DNA from 3 places in the Streptomyces kaniharaensis genome. Region 1 is predicted to be linked to each of the others. Evidence: riboswitches for the same ligand, from Rfam matches in the RefSeq annotation. Region 1 holds a riboswitch; each other region holds the start of a gene.
What was found. A riboswitch is a leader RNA that binds a small molecule or an ion and turns the genes downstream of it on or off. The one in region 1 is predicted to bind cyclic di-AMP.

Region 1 (7,045 bases):
GTGCCCTCGGTCAGCAGCTTCTGGCGGCGCAGGCGGAGGCTGACCCTCCGCTCGACCTCCTCCTCGCTGATGACCGGCCGACTCTGGCCGAAAACGGCCCGCGCGTACTCCTCGGACTGCAGGAGTCCGGGGATGAACTGCACTTCGTACGTACGGATCAGCTGCGCGGCCTCCTCCAGGCCGACGTAGGTCTGGAACCAGCCCGGCAGCACGTCGTTGAAGCTGTGCCACCAGCCGGACTTGTTGGCCTCGCGGACCAGGCCGAGCAGGGCCTCCCGCTCCAGGCCGTCGTCGACGCCGTAGAGGCTGAGCAGATCGGCGACGTCGCGCTCCTTGAAGCTGACCCGGCCGAGCTCCATGCGGCTGATCTTGGACTCGGAGGCGCGGATCGCGTAGCCGGCGTCCTCGCGGGTGATGCCGCGCGCTTCACGCAGGCGGCGCAACTGTGAGCCGAGGAGGATCCGGCGGACCATCGAGCCGCCGCCCGGCTGAACTGTGGTCATGCGGTCGAAACCTCCACCTAGGGCAAACAGCGCACAGTCTGCCATCAGTTGAGCGCTCACGGTGCCGATACTGACGGATGTTCCTATCAGTTCTGCACTCCACACACCAGGATGCACGTGCATCCGGCGCTTGCATATGCCAATAGTGCGACTGCACGTGAATCGACTCTTGCATCTGCAGTGAGCGCAGAGGACCATGGTGCACGTGCACCTGCACACCCCTGGCAATCCCGCGGGCTCCGCGTCGACCCCACGCGCGACTCCGTGCACCAGCCCGGCAGCGCCCCCCGCGCCACCGGGCGTTTGTGCGCGCGCGCCTGGTCGCGGGGGCCGTGCGGCCGAGCGAGTCGGAGGTGACCGGCATGACCCCGGCGGGTCCAGCCGTGTCCGCCCCCTTATGGGAGGAGCTCTTCATGAGCACCGGTACGGCTTTGGCGGTTGACCCCCTTGTGGTCACCTGTACGCTCGCTCCTCGCTTCGAAGCCGTCAGAACAGCGCGCGACTTCGCCAGAACCGCTCTTCAGCGCTGGGGCCTGATGGAGTTGTTCGACGATGTCGCGCTGGTGGCGTCGGAGCTGGTGACCAACGCCCTGCGGCATGCGATCGGCGCACGGCCCGACCCGTCGGGCGGCGCCCTGGGCGAGTACGACTTTCCCACACACGCGAGCGCGGACGGCCGGCTACCGATCCGAATAAGCCTCGTGCACCGTGCGCCCCAGATCGTCTGCGCGGTCAGCGACCCGAGCAGCATCGGCCCGGTCGCCCGGGAGGCCGACTTCGTGGCCGAATCGGGCCGCGGGCTGCACCTGGTGGACTCGTTCAGCCGCTCCTGGGGCTGGCACCCGCTGGGCGGCGGCAAGGTGGTCTGGGCACTGTTCGAGGCCGAACCGGAGGCGGCGATCCCCGAACTCGGCGGCCGGCACCGGCGTTCCGCCTAGCACCGGGCGAGCGCATCCGCGCGGAGGGAGACCCCGGGAGGCCCCCTGGGCCCGGCGGCCCGGCACTCCTCTGCGACCCTGGCACTCCCCGGTGGGCATTCCTCAGCCCCGGCTCACCCCCGAAAGGCCGGCCCCGAGGACCGGGCCCGAAAGCCCGAAAGACAAAGGCCGTCGCGGTGTCGGCACCCACGACGGCCCCCCGATGGCGGAGCGAAGGCCGGTCAGACGGCCAGGTGGTCGAACTCCCCGTCCTTGACCCCCAGCAGCATGGCGGCGATCTCGGCCCGGGTGTAGATGAGCGCCGGACCGTCCGGGAAGCGCGAGTTGCGCATCGCCACGTCGCCCCCCGGCAGGGCGGCGAACTCGACGCAGTTCCCCTGGGAGTTGCTGTGCAGGCTCTTCTGCCAGACCACTCCCGTCAGATCGGCTGCGGCCATCCCGTTGTACGCGCCGTGCTCGCCATACGAACCGTACGAGCCGTGCGTGTCCTGCGAGTCGTGCATAGAAGTCTCCCGAAGAGCCCCGGAGTTGCGGTCCAGCGCGGCGCCCCCGGCAGCCGCCGAACAAACGGGCCGGCCCCGTACCAGCCCGGCACAACGCCTCACTTGACGCGATGATAGCTGCTGTGCACGTGCATCAGCACGAGACATTGCAGGTGCACGAGGCCTTTCAATACCCGGCCCGAACTCTTCACGGACCCTTCCCCGACGACACGTAAAGGGACATAGCAGACTGAATCGGCAGGCTCCCGATGACCCGCCGTGAGCGGCTCCCCGCTGAATGTTGATCTTCGAGAGCCGGGAGTCGCACTCTCGTGACGCTCCGTCAGTTCAGCCTCGGACTGTGAGACATCTCACGCGCCGCCGGTGCAACGCAACCCCTCGCCGGGTACGTCTTCAGGAGATACCGGTGGGCGCGCGGGGGTTGGGGCAGGTATGCCCGGAATGCAGTGAATCATCCCGTGCGTACGGCCCCCTCGCCCGGCGCGCACACCACGCTCGCGCGAAACCGGCACGGCAGCCGACTGCAGCCCTGACGGGCCGATGTCCTACGATCTCCGCCATGAGCACCGCAGCCATTCCGGGCGCGCCATTGCCCGTCCGCACTCCAGGCTCCCGTGCGCGGGGGCGCCATCGCCGCCCCGAGCGCCCTGAGATCCCGGCCGGTTCCCCGGCCCTGGTGCTCGCCGTACCCGCGACCGCGGGGCCCGAGTCCCGCTCGGTCGTCGAGGAGCTGCTGTCGATCGTCCGCAGTGAGCAGAACGGCGTGCAGACCGCGGCGGGTTACCTCCCCGGCGACGCGGACGAGGACGAGGGCGGCCACGAGCACACCGTCGCCGAGCTGCTGGCCGAGGCCGCCGAGGCCGGCCTGCCCGCGCCGATCCTGGTACCGCTGGTACCCGGCCCGCACGGCTTCCTGACCGAGCTTCACGCGCTCGCCGCCGAGGCCGGCGCCCAGGTCACCGATGCGCTGGGCCCGCACCCGCCTGCTCGCCGAGGCCGTCCACGTGCGCCTGTCCGAGGCCGGGCTGGCCCGCGCCGACCGTGCCCGGCTGTTCGCCATCGCGACCGCCGCGGACGGCGTCGTGCTGACCACCGTCGGCGGCGAGGACGCCGCCGCCGCGGCCGGGATCACCGGCGTGCTGCTGGCCGCCCGGCTGGCCGTCCCGGTCGTCGCCGCCGCGCTCGACGTGCCCGGCTCGGTGGCCGCGGCCGTCGCGCACCTCAAGGAGACCGGCTCGGAGCGTCCCGCGCTGGCCCCGCTGGTGATCGGCCCAGAGGCGGACGCCGAGCTGCTCGCCGCGGCCGCCGAGGAGACCGGCTGCCCGTCCGCCGCGCCGCTGGGCGCATACCCGACGGTGGGCCAGCTGATCGCGTCCACGTACCTCGCCGCGCTGCCGGCCCCGTCGCCCGAGGCGCTGGCCGCGCTGGCGGAGGCCGAGGCGGCGGCTGCCGCCGAGGCCGAGGCGGCCGCTGAGGCCGAGGCGGCCGCTGAGGCCGCTCAGGGCGCCGAGGAGACTGCCGGCGAGTAGCAGGCCCACGCACAGCCCGAAAGGGCCCGGAACGGTGGCGTTCCGGGCCCTTTCGGCTTGCGGCGTACGGGAGTTAAGAGCTTAATGCGCTAGATGTCCGTTCTGTCGATGTTTGCCCATGGATGTTCTTCGACAACGGGAGCGGGCGAATCGCCGCCGCGACGCCTCCCGGGCGCGCACGCCGGAGCGCGACTCGACGCGCCGTCACCCATCTCCTGAAGCACAGACAGTTGTGCGCATCCACAGGCAGATTCCCGAAAGACGATCATTTCCGATCATGATGAGCGGCAGTTTTGGCACTTCCCACCAATCGGTGATGCGCGTCACAGCTATTTGCAGTTTGAACTTAAGTCTGCTTAACGTGCTCCCCGTTCGTGACCACACGGACCCAGTTCATCCGCAACGCCGAGTCCTGCCGTCGGGTGCACTGGCAGCGCGAAAACGCACCACGGCAGGAGCGGGGGACCCACAGGTAAGTCGCCCCGGACCATTCCTCGGAACGGTCCAGGGCTAGGGGTGAAGCCGCGCCCACGCGCGGCCGGGCAACTCCGGCCCGAATCCGACAGCTCACCTCGCAGGCGTGGGAGAGGACCGCGTCTTCATGCTGCCCACCAACGGCACTCGCCTGTCCAACCGCGCCCGCCGCGCGATCGCCGCCCTCGGCGTCGCAGGCATCGGTCTCACGATCCCCTGCCTCACCTCCGGCACCGCCTCCGCCGCCACCGTCGCCACCTGGGACAAGGTCGCCCAGTGCGAGAGCAGCGGCAACTGGAGCATCAACACCGGCAACGGCTTCTACGGCGGCCTGCAGTTCACCAACAGCACCTGGGCCGCGTTCGGTGGCACCTCGTTCGCCCCGCGCGCCGACCTGGCCACCAAGGACCAGCAGATCGCGATCGCCGAGAAGGTGCTCGCCGTGCAGGGCCCCGGCGCCTGGCCGGTGTGCTCCATCCAGGCCGGCCTGACCAAGGGCGGCGCCCCGGCCGCCGTCAACACCTCCGCCGCCGCCGCCAAGCCGGCCGCGCAGACCCCCGCCCCGGCCGCCAAGCCGGCCGCCGCCCCGGCCAAGGCCCAGACCCCGGCTCAGGCCCCCGCCCAGGCCCAGGCGTCCGCCGACGCGGCCAAGGGCACCGGGTCGCAGAGCTGGCAGGGCAAGAGCCAGAGCGCCCAGGCCCAGGACTACACCGTCGTCGCCGGCGACTGGCTGTCCGCGATCGCCGACAAGCACCACGTCCAGGGCGGCTGGCAGAAGCTCTACGACCTCAACCGCAGCACCATGACCGAGGGCGCGGACCGCATCTACCCGGGCCAGCGTCTGCACCTCGCCGACTCCGCCCAGAGCTCCACGGACGGCCACGCCGGCCAGAGCTTCAACTGGTTCAACCGCTCCTCGCAGTCCGGCCAGACCGCCACTGCCACCGCCGCCAAGCCGGCCGCGCAGGTCCAGACCATCGCCGCGAAGTCCGCCGCCCCCACCCAGGCGCAGGTGCAGGCCGCGGCTCCGGCCGCCGCCGGCAGCATGGCCGCCGCGGTCGCCTTCGCCGAGTCGAAGGTCGGCCAGGCCTACGTCTACGGCGGCACCGGCAACGGTGGTTGGGACTGCTCCGGCCTGACCCAGGCCGCGCTGCGCGCCGCGGGCGTCAACATCCCGCGCGTCGCCGCCGACCAGGCCGCCGCCAGCACCCACGTCTCGCTGGACAGCCTGCAGCCGGGTGACCTGCTGTTCTGGTCCAACAACGGCAAGGACTCCGGCGTCTACCACGTCGCGATCTACGTCGGCGGCGGCAAGTACGTCGAGGCCGCCAACCCGAGCGCGGGCGTGCGGATGCAGACCATCGCCAACTTCGCGCCGGACTTCGCCGGCCGCGTCTGAGGACAGTCGGCGGGAGCCGTGGTCACGGGCGAGGTGACCGGCGACGGTGACGGGTCACCGGTCGCCAGGGACGGCTAACAGATGACAGCGAACAGCTGACAGATAACAGATGTTGAAATCTGTTATCTGTCAGCTGTCGTCTGCTAGCGGTCGCCCCGGGGAGAGGGCTGGTCGCTCCTCCCCGGGGCTTCGGCCTATCCGCGTGGTCAAACCTCCGCCCGACGGGCATGCTGCTGCTCTGCACCCGAGGAGGAGTCACCATGGCCCTGGTCACCGTCACGCTCGACGCGAACCTCGCGATCGACGCGATGATGCTCTCCGGTACCAAGAACCCGCAGGACGCCGTCGAACTGGTCCTGCGCGACTACCTGGCCCGCGGCCGCCGTACCGAGGCCCGTACCGGCGACGCCGCCGACAGCCAGCGGCTCACCGCCGACCGCCCGCCGGTCCAGGAGGGCTGAGCCGGCAACCCGACCGGACACGGCGAAGGGCCTGGAGAGCAACCGGCGGTTTCTAGTGGTCGTTGCAACACGTGGTCGGTTGTCTAGGCCGCGAGGAGTTTAGCCAGACGCTCGGCTGGGGTTTCCCAGCCGAGCGTTTTGCGTGGGCGGCGGTTGAGCTGGTCGGCGACGGCGGCCAGGTGCTCGGGCGTGTGGACCGACAGGTCGGTGCCCTTGGGGAAGTACTGCCGCAGCAGGCCGTTCGTGTTCTCGTTGGAGCCGCGCTGCCAGGGACTGGCCGGGTCGCAGAAGTAGACCGGGATGTCGGTGGCCAGGCTGAACTCCGCGTGCCTGGCCATCTCGCTGCCCTGGTCCCAGGTCAGGGACCGCTTCAGCTGGACCGGGAGTGTCCGGGCGGTGGCCACTAGGGCGTCGCGGACGGTCTCGGCGGTGTGGTCGCCGGGCAGGTGCAGCAGCATCACGTAGCGGGTCGAACGCTCGACCAGGGTGCCGATCGCGGACTTGTGCTCCTTGCCGAGGATCAGATCGCCCTCCCAGTGGCCGGGGACGGCCCAGTCCTCGGCCTCGGCGGGGCGCTCGCTGATCATGACCATCGGGTCGGTGAAGCGGGAACGCCGGCAGTTGGCCTGCCGCTGGGGCCTGCGGCGGGCCCGGCCTGAGCGCAGGGCACCGGCGAGCTCGCGCCGCAGCTCGCCGCGGCCCTGGACGTAGAGCGCCTGGTAGACGGTCTCGTGGACCACGTGCATCTCCGGCCGGTCGGGGAACTGTCGACGTAGAGCGTGGCAGATCTGCTCCGGGCTCCACTGCTCGTCCAGCATCGCCTGGACGGCGGCGTGCAGCTCGGGGTTCTCGGTGATCTTGCGGGCCTTGGGGCGGGGTCGGCGAGCGTCCGCCCTGGCCTGGGCGGCGTGCGGACGGTAGTGCCACTGCCCGCGAGTGCCCTCGGTGCGGTTGCGGCGGATCTCCCGGCTGATGGTGGACGGACTGCGGCCCAGCTCCGCGGCGATGGCCCGCACGGTGGCCTTCTCCCGCAGCCGGTCGGCGATGTGGATCCGCTCGTCCTCGCTCAGATACCGGGAGACACCGGAAGGCGGCACCACCATGCGAATCGGTGGTGCCGCCTTCTGCCGCTGCTCGGCTCCGCGGCCGTGACGCCACTTCTGGCCGGTCCGGCGGGCGATGCCGACGATCCGGCACGCCTCGGTGTTCGTGTAGCCCTGCTGCATGAGCCGGGAGTA
Region 2 (7,045 bases), 2.8 Mb from region 1:
CCCAGCCGTCCCAACGCGCCGCACCAGCACCAGTGTTCGGTCGTCCTCGACGTCCCGCGCCACCGTCCGGACCAGCCGCTCGGCCGCGCCCCGGGACAGCTGCTGCTGCGCGCGGTGGGTCCGCACCACCGGCTCCGCGGCAGCCAGCAGCCGGCCCACCCCCTCGTCCAGATCCCGGCCCGGCACCTCCACCAGACCGTCGCTGAACAGCACCAGCGAATCCCCGTGCGCCAGACGGCCGGTCGTCGCCGGATACGGCGCACCCGGGAGCAGGCCCAGCGCCGGGCCACCGGGCGCGGACAGCTCCCAGCCGCCGCCGTCCGCCCGGCAGTAGCGCGCGGGCGGCGGATGGCCGGCGTTGAACAGGCGGTAGTCGCCGGTCGCCGGGCGCAGCGCGAGATGGACGGCCGTCGCGAAGTGGTCGTCCCAGCCCATCCGGACCAGGTGATCGTTGGCCGCCGGCAGGAACGCCTCAGGCGGCACCCGGCCCAGCAGCATCCCGAACGCGCCCGACAGATGCGTCGAACGGGCGGCGGCCCGGCTGCCCTTGCCCGACACGTCCACCAGCAGCAGCTCCAGCAGGTCGTCCTCGGGGCGGTGGGCGCAGAGCAGGAAGTCCCCGGAGAACGAGGTGCCGCCGGCCGGAGCGACCGCGCTGTCGAAGTGCCAGTCCAGCAGGCGGTCCGGCAACCGGGCGAGGGTCCGGTTGTGCTCTGCCAGCTCCAGCAGCATCGAATCCCCCTGGGTGCCGCGCAGGCCCAGCCGGTGCCGGAACCGGTTGGCCACCAGCACCGTCGCCCCCGTCGCGATCAGCACCACCGTCACCCCGACCCGCACCGCGTGCGGATCCTGCACCACGGCCCCCAGCAGGCTGCCCGCCAGCGCCGCACACACCAGCACCAGCAGCCGCCCGCGCGGCAGCACCATCCCGCCGACCACCAGCGGCAGCACCAGCGCCGACGGCGGCCAGCTGTAGGGGAGCGCTATCGGCAGCACGCTGAGCACCACCGTCAGCGCCAGCATCACCACCAGCGCGCCCCGCCCGGCCCGCGCATCCCCGTCCAGCACCCGCCGATACCAGCGCCGCACCCTCGCTATCAGTGCGGGCACCTGGACCTCCGCGAAACGGTGGGCGGTCCCCGGTCATGACCACCAGCCAGCGCGGCCACACTAACCCCTCCACTCCCACCCTCCTCCTCCACACCCCCTCCCCCAGCCCCAGAAGCCGACATCTCCGACTCCCCGAACGCCCGTGGCCCTCGTGGCACCCGCAGAAACGTTTCCTCACTTCCACGCCCGAGGCATGCCGCCCGCCCCCGCACGAGAAGTCGACAGCTCCGACTTCCTGCGTCTGGCTCGCCCTCTTCTCCCCACGCCCATTGGCCCCAGTGGCGCCTCCCGCCCGCGCTTTCTCAGGAGCCAGCAGAAACGATTCCCCGGCCCTGGCATCTCCGGCCTGTCGCACCAGAAGTCGGCGGGGCCGACTTCTCGCGCTGGGCCGTGGCCCGGTCGACGATGCAGCCAGGCCCCGGGGCCGTTCGCCCCGAGCGACTTCGCCGGCGAGTCGCCCGTCCGACTTTCGTGCCGGCCGTTGGGCGGCGCTGGCACCCACTGTTCGAGGTGGCCTTCGGCGCAGGAAGTCGGCGGGGTCGACTTCCTGCGCGCCTCAGTTGGGTTTGGGCCAGGTGTGGAGGCCGCTGGTGAGGGTGGTGATGAGGCGGTCCTGGGTGGTGGTCAGGTCTTCGGCGAGTCGGAAGGCGCCGGCGATGGAGAGGGAGGCGAAGCCGTGGGCGAGGGAGCGGACGGTCCGCGCGGCGTGGATGGCCTCGGAGCCTTCGAGGCCGTACTCCCGCAGGACCGCGACGATCACCCCGACCAGCCGGGCCGCGGCCTGGCTGAGGTCGTCGTCGGGCTGCGGCGCCTGCGGGAGGGCGTTGTAGCGGTGCGGGTACTCGGTGGCGTACGCGTGGTAGGCGCGGAGGAGGGCGGTGACGGCGTCGTCCCCGCTGCGGCCGACGGCGGCGTCGGCGAGGCGGGCGCCCAGTTCCTCGGTGACCCGGACCGCTATGAGCCGTCGCAGTTCGGCGAGGCCGCCGCTGACGTGCTTGTACAGCGAGGGGGTGGCGACGCCCGCCCGGGCGGCGACGGCGGCGAGGGTGAGTCCGTCGGGGCCCTGCTCGTCGATGAGGGCGAGGGCGTGGTCGACGACCTGCTCGGGCGTCAGTCCGACTCGGGGCATGGTTCGGTCTCTCCGTGAGGTGTGGCGGCGGCCGGCGATCAGGCGGTTTCGGCGAGGAAGGCCAGCAGGGCGTCGGCGGTGGCCCGCGGGTTGTCGGCCATCGGGTAGTGCCCCGATCCCTCGATCATCACCTTCCGGGCGTTGAGCGCCGCGGCCTGCCGGTCGGCGACGGCCTCCGGCTTCGGGAAGTCGGGGTCCTTGCTCCCCATGACGACCAGCGCCGGGCACCGCACGGCGGCCGTCCAGCCGACCGGCGCGGCGTCGCCGCTGACGTGGCCGCGGGTGGCGGTCTTCCTGCCCGGGGTGCGCATCGCGGCGACCAGCCCGTTCACGTATGCGTCGAAGTCGGCGGGCCTGGCGCCCGGGTAGGCGAGCTTGCGCTGGTAGAAGCCCCAGAAGGCGGGCCAGTGGACGAGCATGGTGCCCATGACGCGGACGACGCCGCGCATGAGGGCGTTCTGCGGGGGGTTCTCGACGAAGGAGTCGAGCAGGACGATCCCGGCGACCCGCTCGGGGGCGTCTCCCGCGACCTTGACGACGGTCGCGCCGGTGTACGAGCTGCCGACCAGAACGGCGCGCTCGATGCCGAGGTGGTCGAGCAGTGCGAGGACGTCGGTGGCGATGGCGGCCGGGGTGTAGTCGTCCCAGACGATCGAGGACTCGCCGAAGCCGCGCAGGTCCATGGTGATGACGCGACGGCCGGCGGCGGTGAGCAGGGGGCGGAGGTGCCGGTACGCGGCCCGGGTGTCGAGCATCCCCGGGAGCAGGACGACGGGGGCGCCGTCGCCCTGCCGGGTGTCGTCGAAGGCCAGTCGGCCGCCGGGGACGTCGAGGAACTGGGTGCTCGGGGCGGGGGTGCCGTTCATGGTGGGCCTCCTCGGTCCGCTGCTGCGGGGCATCGGCGTTGCTGCCGATAGCCATAAAGCTAAGGCTAATAGCCTTAGCCGTCAAGGCCTCTCCTCGAGCGCCCTCAGGCCCCCGACCGCCCTCAGGCCCCCTCGACCTTGAACGGGTCGTGCTCGCTGAGCAGCTTCTCCAGCCGGGCCTGGTCCACCCGGGTGACGATCTCGTTGGACTCCTGCCGGTCGCGGATCACCTTGGCGAGCGTGAACGAGGAGGTGACGGTGTAGAGCAGGCCGAGCGCGAGGAATGCCCGGGTCCAGGCCCCGACCGGCAGGTAGGCGATTCCGACGGCGAGGGCGGTGCCGGACAGGGCGAAGGAGAGCACGGCCTGGACGTAGTACGCGGCCGTGGTGTGTGACTGCATCGGTGCGTTCATGGCGTCAGGATGGTGGCGGTCCGGCCGGCCGCACATGAGTAGAAGTACTCAGATGGCGGTTCGTTCGTTGACGTCCGATCACACTAGTGGTGTCAGGGGTGGTCAAGGGCGGCAAATCGGCCATAGAGTGCAAGCCGCCCGAGCTGTCACCGGCCGTCCCTGGCGGATGGCTTGGAATCAGGGGCTCCTAGGATTAACGTTTGATAACGCAGCGCGGTCGTCAACGCCGTATCCAGACGGCACCGTGCGCCGTCGCCTAATCCCGCCGGCCGGCCTCCGGGCAGGCCAGGGAGCCGGGGAACCACCTTCCCTGGGGTGAATCGGCAGGGCTCCGGCCCGGCCGTAGGAGACCTTCCTGCTCCGAACCCGTCAGCTAACCCGGTAGGCGCGAAGGAAGGAAAGGAGCGCGCCTCCGTGGCGTCGACGCACACCCCGGCACACCCCGCCGGCCCCGCAGCCGGTACCCAGCTCCTGGATCAACCCCGCCCGGCCGAAAGCGAGTTCGCCGGCCCGGAGGCCGAGGTCAACCGGCACCGGATGCCGCGTCAGACCCGCGGCACCGCCCCGCTGCTCGGCGTCACCGCCGTCGCCGCCACCCTGGGCGCCACCGGCTTCACCTCCGCCACCCCGGCCGCCGCGCCCGCCATCGAGGCCCCGGACGAGACCCCGGTCGGCCTCTCCGCCGACCCCGGCCTCGCGCTCGCCGCCCGCATCCAGCAGCAGGCCGACAGCCAGCGCACCGCCGCCGAGGAGAGCGCCCGCGTGCAGGCCGCGCAGGAGGCGGAGGCCAAGGCCGCCGCCAAGGGGGCCGAGGCCAGGAAGGCCGCCGCCGAGGAGGCCGACAAGGCCGAGAAGGCCAAGGCCGCCGCCCTCACCCTGCCGGTGCGCGACTACAACCTCTCCGCCCATTACGGCCAGAGCGCCCGCTACTGGGCCCACCTGCACACCGGCCTGGACTTCGCCGCCGACACCGGCACCGCGGTCCTCGCGGTCGGCCAGGGCACCATCACCTCGGCCGGCTGGGCCGGTTCGTACGGCTACCGGATCGTCGAGACGCTGCCCGACGGCACCGAGATCTGGTACTGCCACCTCTCCTCGATCATCAAGGGCACCGGCCAGGTCGCCTCCGGCCAGCAGATCGGCAAGGTCGGCGCCACCGGCAACGTCACCGGCCCGCACCTGCACCTGGAGGTCCGCCCGGGCGGCGGCGCCCCGGTCGACCCGGAGACCTGGCTCCAGCAGCACGGCCTCAACCCCTGACGCACCCCCTGACACACCGCAAGAGGCCCTGACGCATCCCGAGAGGCCCCGGCCACCAGGCCGGGGCCTGCTCGCGTCACTCCTCCGCGGGCCCCTCCGGGAGCTGCGCCAGGTACGCGTCGATCTCCGCCTGCCCCGGCTCGGGCGCGAGCTCCGGGAACTCCGCCACCAGCAACCGCGGCAGCCCGGGCACCGTCCACTCGCCGTACAGCGCGAGCGCCTCCTCCGCCGCCGCCTCCTCGAACTCCCCAAAGTCACCGGCCAGTTCGTCCGGCATCGGCCGACCCAGCGCGGTCAGCTCGGCCAGGTTGCGGTAGCTGCGCCGCATCAGGCCCTGCTCCAGCAGCAGCCGCGCGCCGTCCGTGGCCATGCCGACCGAGAGCACCCGGGCCGGGCCCCAGCCCTGCTCGTCCGGGTCGTCCAGCCACCCGGCCGGCACCAGCGCGGCGAACGCGGCCAGCCGTTCCTCCTCCGCCAGCTCCCGGAAACCGGCCAGCCAGTCCCGCACCGCCGCCTCGTCCGCGACGTCCACCCCGTGCGCGTGCAGCAGCAGCGCGTACAGCCGGGGCCAGGTCACCAGGTCGGCCCGGCGCAGCAGCCCCGCCGCGACCTCGCCCTGCCACTCGGCCTCGGCGTGCAGCCGCTGCTGGCGCTTGGCGTTGAGCCGCTTGGCCGCGCGCTGGTGGTCGATCAGCAGGCGCACGGCCGCGCCGTACGCCAGCGGGTCCTCGTCCGGGGCGGGCTGGACGTACAGGTAGAGCCGCTCGTACAGGAGGTGCTCCACCGCGTCGGAGGTCAGCTCGGGCCAGCCGTCGTGCATCCTGCCCTCGCCCAGCTCCAGCAGCGCCAGCACCGCGCGCAGCGGCGCCTCGGCCACCGGGGTGCGGCCCTCCGCCGCCGCCCAGGCGAGCAGGTCGGCGGCCTTGGTGCGCGGGGCGAGCCGCAGGTCGTCGTCGTTCATAGCCCGAACGGTAACCGCTGGCCGGGGGTAGGGTCGGCAACCATGGTCCCCGTACGACTCGTCGGCCCCAGGCTGGCCATCCGCGAGTACCACCACACCCCGGGCGACGTGGACGCGCTGCACGCGCTGTTCGGCGACCCGGAGGTCACCCGGTACCTCCCCTTCGGACCGCGCGACCGCGAGACCTGCGCGGACCAGATCGCCCTCTACCTGGAGGAGGCCATGGCGGAGGAGCGGGACACCTACCGGCTCGCCGTCATCCGGCGCGCCGACGCCGACGATCCGGCGGACGCCGCCCCGGTCGCCCACGCCTCCCTCACCCTCGGCGCGTACCGGTCCGCCACCCTCGGGTACGTGCTGTGCCGCGACGTCTGGGGTCTCGGCTACGCGGGCGAGATCGTCGCGCTGCTGTGCGACCTCGCCTTCGGCTCCCTCGGCGTGCACCGGCTGGCCGCCCGGGTGGACGTCGACAACGCGGCCTCCGCCAGGGTGCTCACCAAGCGGGGATTCCGGCTGGAGGGGCGGATCCGGCACGACCTCCTCAAGGACGGCGTCTGGTCCGACTCGTACCTGTACTCGCTGCTCGCCGACGAGTGGCCGCAGACGGGTCGTTGAGCCCGGGAGGTAGTCGACCCCGGTTGGGCCGTCGATCCCGGGAGGGGGTTAACCCCACCCCCGATCCGCCAGGCCTCCGGATACTGCCCGACCCGCTGCCCGACGAGACTGAAGAAGTCAGCAACTGGGAACGGACACCAGACAGGGGCCGGGTACATGAGCAGCAGCCGAACCATGCAGGACCTCGCGCAGGACGTCCTCGGCGGCCACGGCGACGGCCTCAGCACCGCCCGGGTCCGCCGGTCGGAGGAGCCGCCGCCGTTCTGGCGGGCGCCGTTCTCCGCGCACCACTACCGCGAGGTCGGCTATGTGCTCACGGGCCTGCCGGTGGCGGTCGTCGGCTTCTCCGTCGCGATCACGCTCTTCTCGCTGGGCCTCGGCACCTTCGTCACCGTGCTCGGCCTGCCCGTGCTGGCCGGGCTGACGGCCGCCGCCCGCGGCTTCGGCCGGCTGGAGCGGGCCCGTGTCCGGAGCATGCTGGCCCTGGACGTGCCCGGCCCCGCGCCGGTGCGGCAGGTCCGGCCGGGCACCTGGGGTGCGATCACCGCGCGGATGGCGGACGCGGCCGGGTGGAAGGCCGTGCTGTACCAGGTGCTGATGTTCCCGTGGGCGGTGCTCGGCTTCGTGCTGACCGTCGTGTTCCAGCTGCTCGGTTGGGCGATGCTGCTCTACCCGCTGTACCACTGGGTCT
Region 3 (7,045 bases), 4.1 Mb from region 1:
CGGCGGGAGAGGACGCAGGACCGTATCGCGGCCGGGGTCGGGCTCAGAGCCGGACCACCCCGGCGACCGGCATCGCGTTGACGCTCTCGTAGCGGACCTTGGCGCCCGGGTAGGGGGCGTGCACGATCACCCCGCCGCCGGCGTACATGCCGACGTGGTGCATGTCCCGGTAGAAGATCACGAGGTCTCCCGGTCGCGCTTCGGAGAGGCTGACCCGCTGGCCGGCGTATGCCTGGGCCTGCGAGGTGCGCGGCAGGGTCACTCCCGCCTGCCGCCAGCTGTAGTACATCAGACCGGAGCAGTCGAACGTGCGGGGCCCGGCGGATCCGTAGACGTACGGGGATCCGATCATCCTCACGGCGGCCGCCAGCGCCGCCGCGCCGCGGTCGGAGGCCGGCGGGACGGTGCCGAGGTCCAGCCGGTCGGTGCCCCGGGTGGCGCGCTGCTCGGCCTCGTGGGCGTCCTGCGCGGCCATCCGGGTCCGCTCGGTGGCACCCAGGCCGTTGAGCAGCTTCTGGGCCTTGGCGAGCCGCTGCTGGATCTGCTCCTTGCTGTCGGCGAGCGAGCGCCGGGCCTGGTCGAGCTCGGCGAGCTTGCCGGTGGTCTCGGCGCGGCGCTGGTCGAGCCGGCGCTGGCGGGTGACCAGCTCGTGCAGCGTGTCGTTCTGCCGCTCGGCGGCCTGGTCGAGGGTGCGGGCCCGGGTGAGGTACCCGTCCGGGTCGGTGGCGAGCATCAGCTGGACGGCCCGGGTCATGCCGCCGCCGCGGTACTCGGCGCCGGCCACCGTGGCGAGGTCGCCGCGCAGCTGGTTGAGCTGGTCCTGGGCGACGGCCATCTCGCCCTGGAGGATGGTGGTCTCGCCCTGGAGCCGCTGCTGGGCCTCCTGGGCGGCGTTGTACTTCTCCGACGCCTGCTCGGCCTCGTTGTACAGCTGCTCGACCTGCGCCTTGACGTCGCCGCGGTTCGGCGCGTCCGGCACGGGGGCGCCGTGGGCGCTGCCGCCGGCGGTGACGCCGAGGGCGGTGGTGGCGGCCGCGGTCAGTACCAGCGCACGGGCGAGCAGTTGGGAACGGCGGTGCACGGGCATGACGGCGGCGGCTCCAAATCCTGCGGCACGGCCCCGCCGCCGCACCGGAGCGGGCGGCCTGGAAGCGGGAGTCCGGTGGCAGACGTTAGCGAGTCCGGGCAACCGAGTCCAAACCCTTCCCAACCCGAATATTTGACATCTAATCGGACATCAGTCCGAGTCCGGGGAAAAGCCGCAGGCCCGGCCTTCCGTGGTGGAAGACCGGGCCTGCGAGGGCCTGAAGGGGGATCAGACGCGCACGATGGCGGAGAGCGGCATGTTCGAGACCGCCTCGTAGCGGACGTAGGCGCCCGGCTTCGGCGCGTGCAGCACCTGGCCGTTGCCGGCGTAGATGCCGACGTGGTGGGCGTCGCTGAAGAAGATCAGGAGGTCGCCGGGCTGGGCCTGGGAGAGGTCCGTACCGATCCGGGTGCCGGCGTGGGCCTGCTCCTGCGAGGTGCGCGGCAGCGACACGCCGGCCTGGTCGAACGCCCAGACCATCAGGCCGGAGCAGTCGAAGGAGTTCGGGCCGGTGTCGCCCCAGCCGTACGGGCTGCCGACCTTGCTGGCGGCGTAGGACAGCGCGGCGGCACCGTGCGAGCTGCCGGGGGCCGGCTTGGCGACCGGCGAGGAGCTCGGCGAGGAGCTCGGCTGCGAGCCCAGGCCGGTGCGGGTGCTGTCGCGGGAGGCGCGGTCGGCGGCCTGCTGGGCGGCCTTGGCGGCGTCCGCCTTGGCCTTCGCGTCGGCGGCGGCCTTCTCCTCGGCCGCGCGGAGCGCCTGGCGCTCCTGCTCGGTCAGGGTGTTGAGCAGGTCCTGGGCGGCCCTGAGCTTGCCCTGGACCTCCTCCTTGGCGGTCTTGAGCTGCTGCGTGGTGGTGTCCAGCTCGGCGAGCTTGGCCTGGGCCTCGTTGCGGTCCTGGTCGAGCTTGCGCTGCTGCTCCTGGAGCTCCTTCAGCTGACCCTTCTGGGTGCTGCCGGCCTGGTTCAGGGCGTCGGCCTGGCTGAGGAAGTTGTCCGGGCTGGCGGAGAACATCAGCTGGACGGTCGGGGATATGCCCCCGTTGCGGTACTGCTCGCCGGCGATCTCGGCGAGTCCGCCCTGCAGGTCGGTCACCTGCGCCTGCTGGCGCGCCACCTGGTCCTGCAGGCTGCCGACCTGCTTCTGCAGCTCCTGCTGCTTGGCCTGGGCGGCGTTGAACTTCTCCGTCGCGACCTCGGCCTGCTCGTTGAGCTGGTCGACCTGCTCCTTGACCTGGTCCTTGGTCGGCGCCGGGTCGGCGTGGGCACCGGACTGCGCGGAGAGGGCGACGGTTGCAGCGGCGACACCGGTCAGGATGGACACACGGGTGCGGCTGGCGGGCTTGGGACGACGATGGGACGCCACGAAGGCGGGCTCCTTCTTCCTAGGTCCGCCTACCGGGTGAGCTGACGGGTTCGGGCCGGAAGCATGCCCTACGACGCCTCACAGCCGTTCCACCGGCCGACCTGGCGCCGATTCACCCCGGAGGAACGTGGTTCCCCGGCTCCGTTCCACAGCTCCCCCGACCACTGGGCTCCCCGTCGGACAGGCGCTTCGACCTGCCCCGCTGCTTCACGAACTCGACGGAAACCACCGCCGCCACCCTGGCTGGGTGATCGACAGTGCGGTGGTTCGGGGCACGACCCTAGTAACTGAACCGTGATCCGTTCAAATCCTTGTCAGAAAAAAAGCGGTAGAGGAACCAAGTTCATTTGTGAAGATGACCGATGGTGATCGCCGCCGTACGCAAAGCTGATCACCGATCACCAATTGGGGTACGGCGCGAACAGAAGCGAACGCGCCACCCCGTGCAGAGGTGGCGCGGATCACAGGGGCGACGACTCCTCGGTGTCGGGCCGTCAGACCCGGCGGATGGTGTTGATCGGCATCGCGTCGGCCTTCATCACCTTGACCACGTCACCGGTGTGCGGCGCGTGCACCACCATGCCGTTGCCGATGTACATCCCGACGTGGTGCCGGTCGCTGCCGTAGATGACGAGGTCGCCCGGCTGGGCCTGGTCCAGCGAGGGCACCCGGGTGCCGACGTCGCCCTGCTCCTGCGAGGTGCGCGGCAGCGAGACGCCGGCCTTCCCGTACGCCCAGACCATCAGGCCCGAGCAGTCGAAGGTGTTCTCCCCGGTGGCGCCCCACACGTACGGCGAGCCCTGCTTGCTCATCGCCTTGGCGACGGCCACGGCCGCGTACCCGCTCGCCGGCGGCAGGTTGCTGAGGTCGACCCGGTCGCTGCCGCGCGAGGCGCGGTCGTCCTGCGCCTGCTGGGCGCGCAGCGCGGCGCGCTCGGAGGCGCTGAGCGAGTTCAGCAGGTCCTGCGCCGCCTTGAGCTTCTGGTTGACGTCCGCCTTGGCCTGGTTCAGGTCCTTGGTGGTGGCGTCGAGCGAGGCGAGCACCGCGGCGGCCTCGGCCTTCTCCTGGTCCAGCCGGCGCTGCTGGTCCAGCAGGCCCTTGAGCGCCTCGGCCTCGCTGGTGCTGGCCTGCTGCACGCTGGAGGCCTTGTCCAGGTAGCCGGCCGGGTCGGAGGAGAGCATCAGCTGCACGGACGGGTCGATGCCGCCGGTGCGGTACTGCTCGCCCGCCACGCCCGCGAGGCCGGCCTGAAGCTGGGTCATCTGCTCCTGGCCGCGGGCCACCTGGTCCTGCAGCTGGTCGGCCTGCTTGCGCAGCTGGTCGGCCCGCTCCTTGGCGCCGTTGAACTTCTCCGCCGCCTGCTCCTGCTCCTGCTGGAGCTGGTCGATCTGCGCCTTGACGTCCGACTTGTTCGGCTGCGGCGCGGCGTGCGCGGCCACCTGGGCGGAGAGGGCGACCGCGGTCGCAGCGGCAGCGGTGAGCACGGAGACCCGCGCGCGGCTCGGCTGCTTGGGACGGCGGTGGGAGGCCAAGGGACGGGCTCCTTCTTCCATCGGCCTCACCCGATCGAGTGAGAATCCGGAAAATAGGTTTGACGCCAGACCCTAGTGAAGATCTAAGCGTTCCGCCACTCCCTCGAAGGCGTGAACTCACACCTTCAGAGTGACTTCACCAGATCCCCCCATCCCCCCGAAAAGGGTTCTGACCAGGCATCATCCCGATCCGAAGGGGGTCACCCCCGGTCAGGGCCGGGCCAGCCGATTCAGCAGCAGCACCGAGGCGACGGGGCGCGCGCCGGCCTTCCGCACGCCCTCCGCCACCTCCCGGTCGGTGGAGACCACCACCACCGGGCGGCCCTGCGGCTCGGCCCGCACCAGGCGGCGGATCAGCTCGTCCGCCGTCTCGCCGGTCCGGCTGAACCGTACCCGAACCCCGCGCGGCGGCGCCATGATGACCGGCACGTCCAGGTCCTGCCCGTCGAACACACAGGTGACCTCCGCCTGCGTGCGCTGGGCCAGCATCGCCAGCCCGCCCAGCAGCCGGATCCGCTGCTGCTCCAGCGGCAGCGTCGGATAGCCGGTCTTGGTCACGTTGTAGCCGTCCACCACCAGGTGCACCTGCGGGATCGCCAGCAGCTGGTCCAGCAGCGCCGGATCGTCCTCCGCCAGCCCGCGCCGGGCCACGTCGTGCGGCGAGGCCGCACCCGGCACCACCGCCTCCACCAGGTCCGCCGGGCGGATCTGCGACACCGGCAGCGCCAGCTCCCGCTGGAGCCCCTGCGCCGACTGCAGCACGGTGTCCAGCAGCAGCCGCAGCCGCATGTCCTCGACGCTGCGCCCCTCGCGAGCCGACCGGCGGCCCTGCTCGGCGGCGTTCTCCAGCTCGGAGACCCGGTGCCGCAGCCGCCGCGCCTCGCTCTCGGCGGCGCTGCGCTCGGCCGCCGCCTGCGCCCGCAGCGTCTCCAGCTCCCCGGCCAGCCGGCGGGTCTCGGCCTGCGCCCGGCGGGTGTCGCTCTCCAGCGACCGCATCTTCCGGCGCAGCGCGTCGGCCTCCCGGCGGACGTCCTCCGACTCGGCCCGCTGCCGGTCCAGGTCCGCCCGCGCGGCCGCACGCACCTCGGTCAGCTCGGCCTGGAGCTTCTCCGCCAGCCGGGCCGCCTCCGCCGCCGCGCCCTCGGCGTCGGCCCGCTCGGCCTCCTCGCCGGCCTCGGCGACCAGCCGGCTCCAGCCCGCCGACCGCACCAGGTAGGCGGCGGCCGCGACGTCCATCGGATCGGCGGCGCCGGGGACGCTGCCCGACTCCAGCGCCTTCACCAGGTCCGGCTGCCCGAGCCGCAGCCGTTCCGCTATCCGCACCCGGAAGGCCGGCTCCGACTCCAGCGCCGCGGCCAGCGCGGTGGCCGCGTACTTGGCGCGCCGCACAGGGGTGAACTTCGCGTACTGACGGAGGCTCTGCGGCAGCTCGCCCGGAGGCATTCCGCCGAGCGCGTCCGCCGCCAGGCCGACCACGCGCCGGCGTACTCCCTCGGGCAGCGGCCGGTCGAGCTTCTCGACCGGGCGGCCCGCCGCCTCCTCGGCCCCGGAGCCGGCCTCGGCGGCCTCGACGGCCTCGGACGAGGTGGCCCCGACGACGGTCTCCGCCGCCTCAGCGGCCGGCGCCCGCCCGCCCGCAGCGGGCTGGCGCCCCTGCGGCCCGGTGGGCTCCCTCGCTGCGTCCACCACGTCCTCGGCTCCGATCCTGGTCCAACGCGCACGGCCCCGCGGCCGCCGCCGCTGTCGTCACGCTCCGTGCGTCCTGTCTGTATTGTCCCGTGCGGCGGACGCCCGCGCCGCGCGCCGTCCACCGCACCGGCGGGGCATCAGCCCTGTTCGGCCGCGGCCTCAGCGCCCTCTGCCTCAGCGCCCTCTGCCCCCGGGCGGGCGACCAGCTCGACCTGGTCCACCGCGTTGCACCAGCGGCAGCGCACCGACTCGATCGTCTCGTTCAGGACCTCGGTCTCCTCGACCTTGGACTCGCCGGCCAGGTCGAAGTGCAGGAACTCGGTCACCCGCGCGGTGCGGGTCACGTCGAAGCGGGTGAGGTTGCCGCACAGGGTGCAGCGCCAGCGCGTCTCGGCGGTCAGGGCGGGGACGGTCATCGGGGTCCTCTCGGGTGGTCCCTGGATGGGCTGGGCGCTCCCCCGGGGCCCCGGCGTCGGCGGCGGGAGGCGGGAATGCCCGGCCCAAGCCTATTGCCTGGGGCAACCATCACGGCCACCGGTTCGCGGGATCCGGAGCGGGAGTCGGGCTCTAGTCCACCTGCCGTACAACACGGTGTTACAAAGGGCGCCCGGAGGGATGCTTGACCGCATGGCGCTCGCGGCCCCCGGCCACACCGACATGCGGGACGGCGGCCCGGCCGTGCCCGCCCCGGCGGTCACCTACGCCCTCATCGCGGTCAACACCCTGGTCTTCCTGCTCGGCCCGGCCGCCGGGCTCAACCCGCTCTACGGCAGCGGGCAGGCCCGGGTCTGCGCCGAGCAGCGGTACGAGCAGCGCTTCGGCGCCGTCCCCGCCGAACTGCTCGCCGGACGCCCGCTCTCCGCCGAGCAGCTGGCCGAGGACCCGGTCCCCGGCTGCCCGGCCGCCGCCACCCCGGGCAAGCACCCGGCGCTCTCCGTCCTCAGCGCGCTCTTCCTGCACGCCGGCTGGCTGCACCTGGCGGGCAACCTGCTCTTCCTCTATGTCTTCGGCCCCACCGTCGAACGGCGGCTCGGCCGGGCCCGCTTCACCCTCTTCTACCTGGCCGTCGGCAGCCTGGCCACGTACGGCTTCGCCCTCGCCGAGGCGCACTCGCCGGACTCGACCCGGGTGCTGATCGGCGCCTCCGGTGCGATCTCCGGCGTGCTGGGCGCCTACCTGCGCTTCCATCCGCGCTCCCGGGTGACCACGCTCGTCCCGCTGCTGCTCTTCCTGCCGCTGCGCTTCCCGGCCTGGCTGGTGCTCGGCCTCTGGTTCGTCCTGCAGGGGTGGTCGGTGCACGCGGCCGGCCCCGGCGTCGCCTATCTGGTCCACGTGATCGGCTTCTCGGCCGGCTTCCTCTACGCCTGCACCGTGG

Region 2: it holds a riboswitch for cyclic di-AMP, as region 1 does, so the genes downstream of both, F7Q99_RS11720 (M23 family metallopeptidase) here and F7Q99_RS43230 (transglycosylase family protein) in region 1, are expected to answer to the same signal.
Region 3: it holds a riboswitch for cyclic di-AMP, as region 1 does, so the genes downstream of both, F7Q99_RS06210 (NlpC/P60 family protein) here and F7Q99_RS43230 (transglycosylase family protein) in region 1, are expected to answer to the same signal.

The regions. Positions count from the first base shown of each region.
Region 1 covers NZ_WBOF01000001.1:5,421,856-5,428,900, reverse strand. The annotation lists gene F7Q99_RS24270 (helix-turn-helix domain-containing protein) at 1-503, opposite strand, end outside; gene F7Q99_RS24265 (ATP-binding protein) at 917-1,441, shown strand; gene F7Q99_RS24260 (DUF397 domain-containing protein) at 1,663-1,944, opposite strand; partial or broken gene F7Q99_RS24255 (hypothetical protein) at 2,504-3,368, shown strand; cyclic di-AMP (ydaO/yuaA leader) riboswitch at 3,906-4,067, shown strand; gene F7Q99_RS43230 (transglycosylase family protein) at 4,054-5,346, shown strand; gene F7Q99_RS24245 (hypothetical protein) at 5,607-5,807, shown strand; gene F7Q99_RS24240 (IS30 family transposase) at 5,891-7,033, opposite strand.
Region 2 covers NZ_WBOF01000001.1:2,574,919-2,581,963, reverse strand. The annotation lists gene F7Q99_RS11740 (SpoIIE family protein phosphatase) at 1-1,110, opposite strand, end outside; gene F7Q99_RS11735 (TetR/AcrR family transcriptional regulator) at 1,667-2,239, opposite strand; gene F7Q99_RS11730 (alpha/beta fold hydrolase) at 2,278-3,105, opposite strand; gene F7Q99_RS11725 (YiaA/YiaB family inner membrane protein) at 3,228-3,518, opposite strand; cyclic di-AMP (ydaO/yuaA leader) riboswitch at 3,762-3,920, shown strand; gene F7Q99_RS11720 (M23 family metallopeptidase) at 3,933-4,778, shown strand; gene F7Q99_RS11715 (hypothetical protein) at 4,855-5,739, opposite strand; gene F7Q99_RS11710 (GNAT family N-acetyltransferase) at 5,782-6,354, shown strand; gene F7Q99_RS11705 (sensor domain-containing protein) at 6,511-7,045, shown strand, end outside.
Region 3 covers NZ_WBOF01000001.1:1,358,379-1,365,423, forward strand. The annotation lists gene F7Q99_RS06205 (C40 family peptidase) at 44-1,087, opposite strand; gene F7Q99_RS06210 (NlpC/P60 family protein) at 1,316-2,449, opposite strand; cyclic di-AMP (ydaO/yuaA leader) riboswitch at 2,460-2,613, opposite strand; gene F7Q99_RS06215 (C40 family peptidase) at 2,944-3,981, opposite strand; gene F7Q99_RS06220 (NYN domain-containing protein) at 4,192-5,481, opposite strand; gene F7Q99_RS06225 (hypothetical protein) at 5,808-6,086, opposite strand; gene F7Q99_RS06230 (rhomboid family intramembrane serine protease) at 6,298-7,045, shown strand, end outside.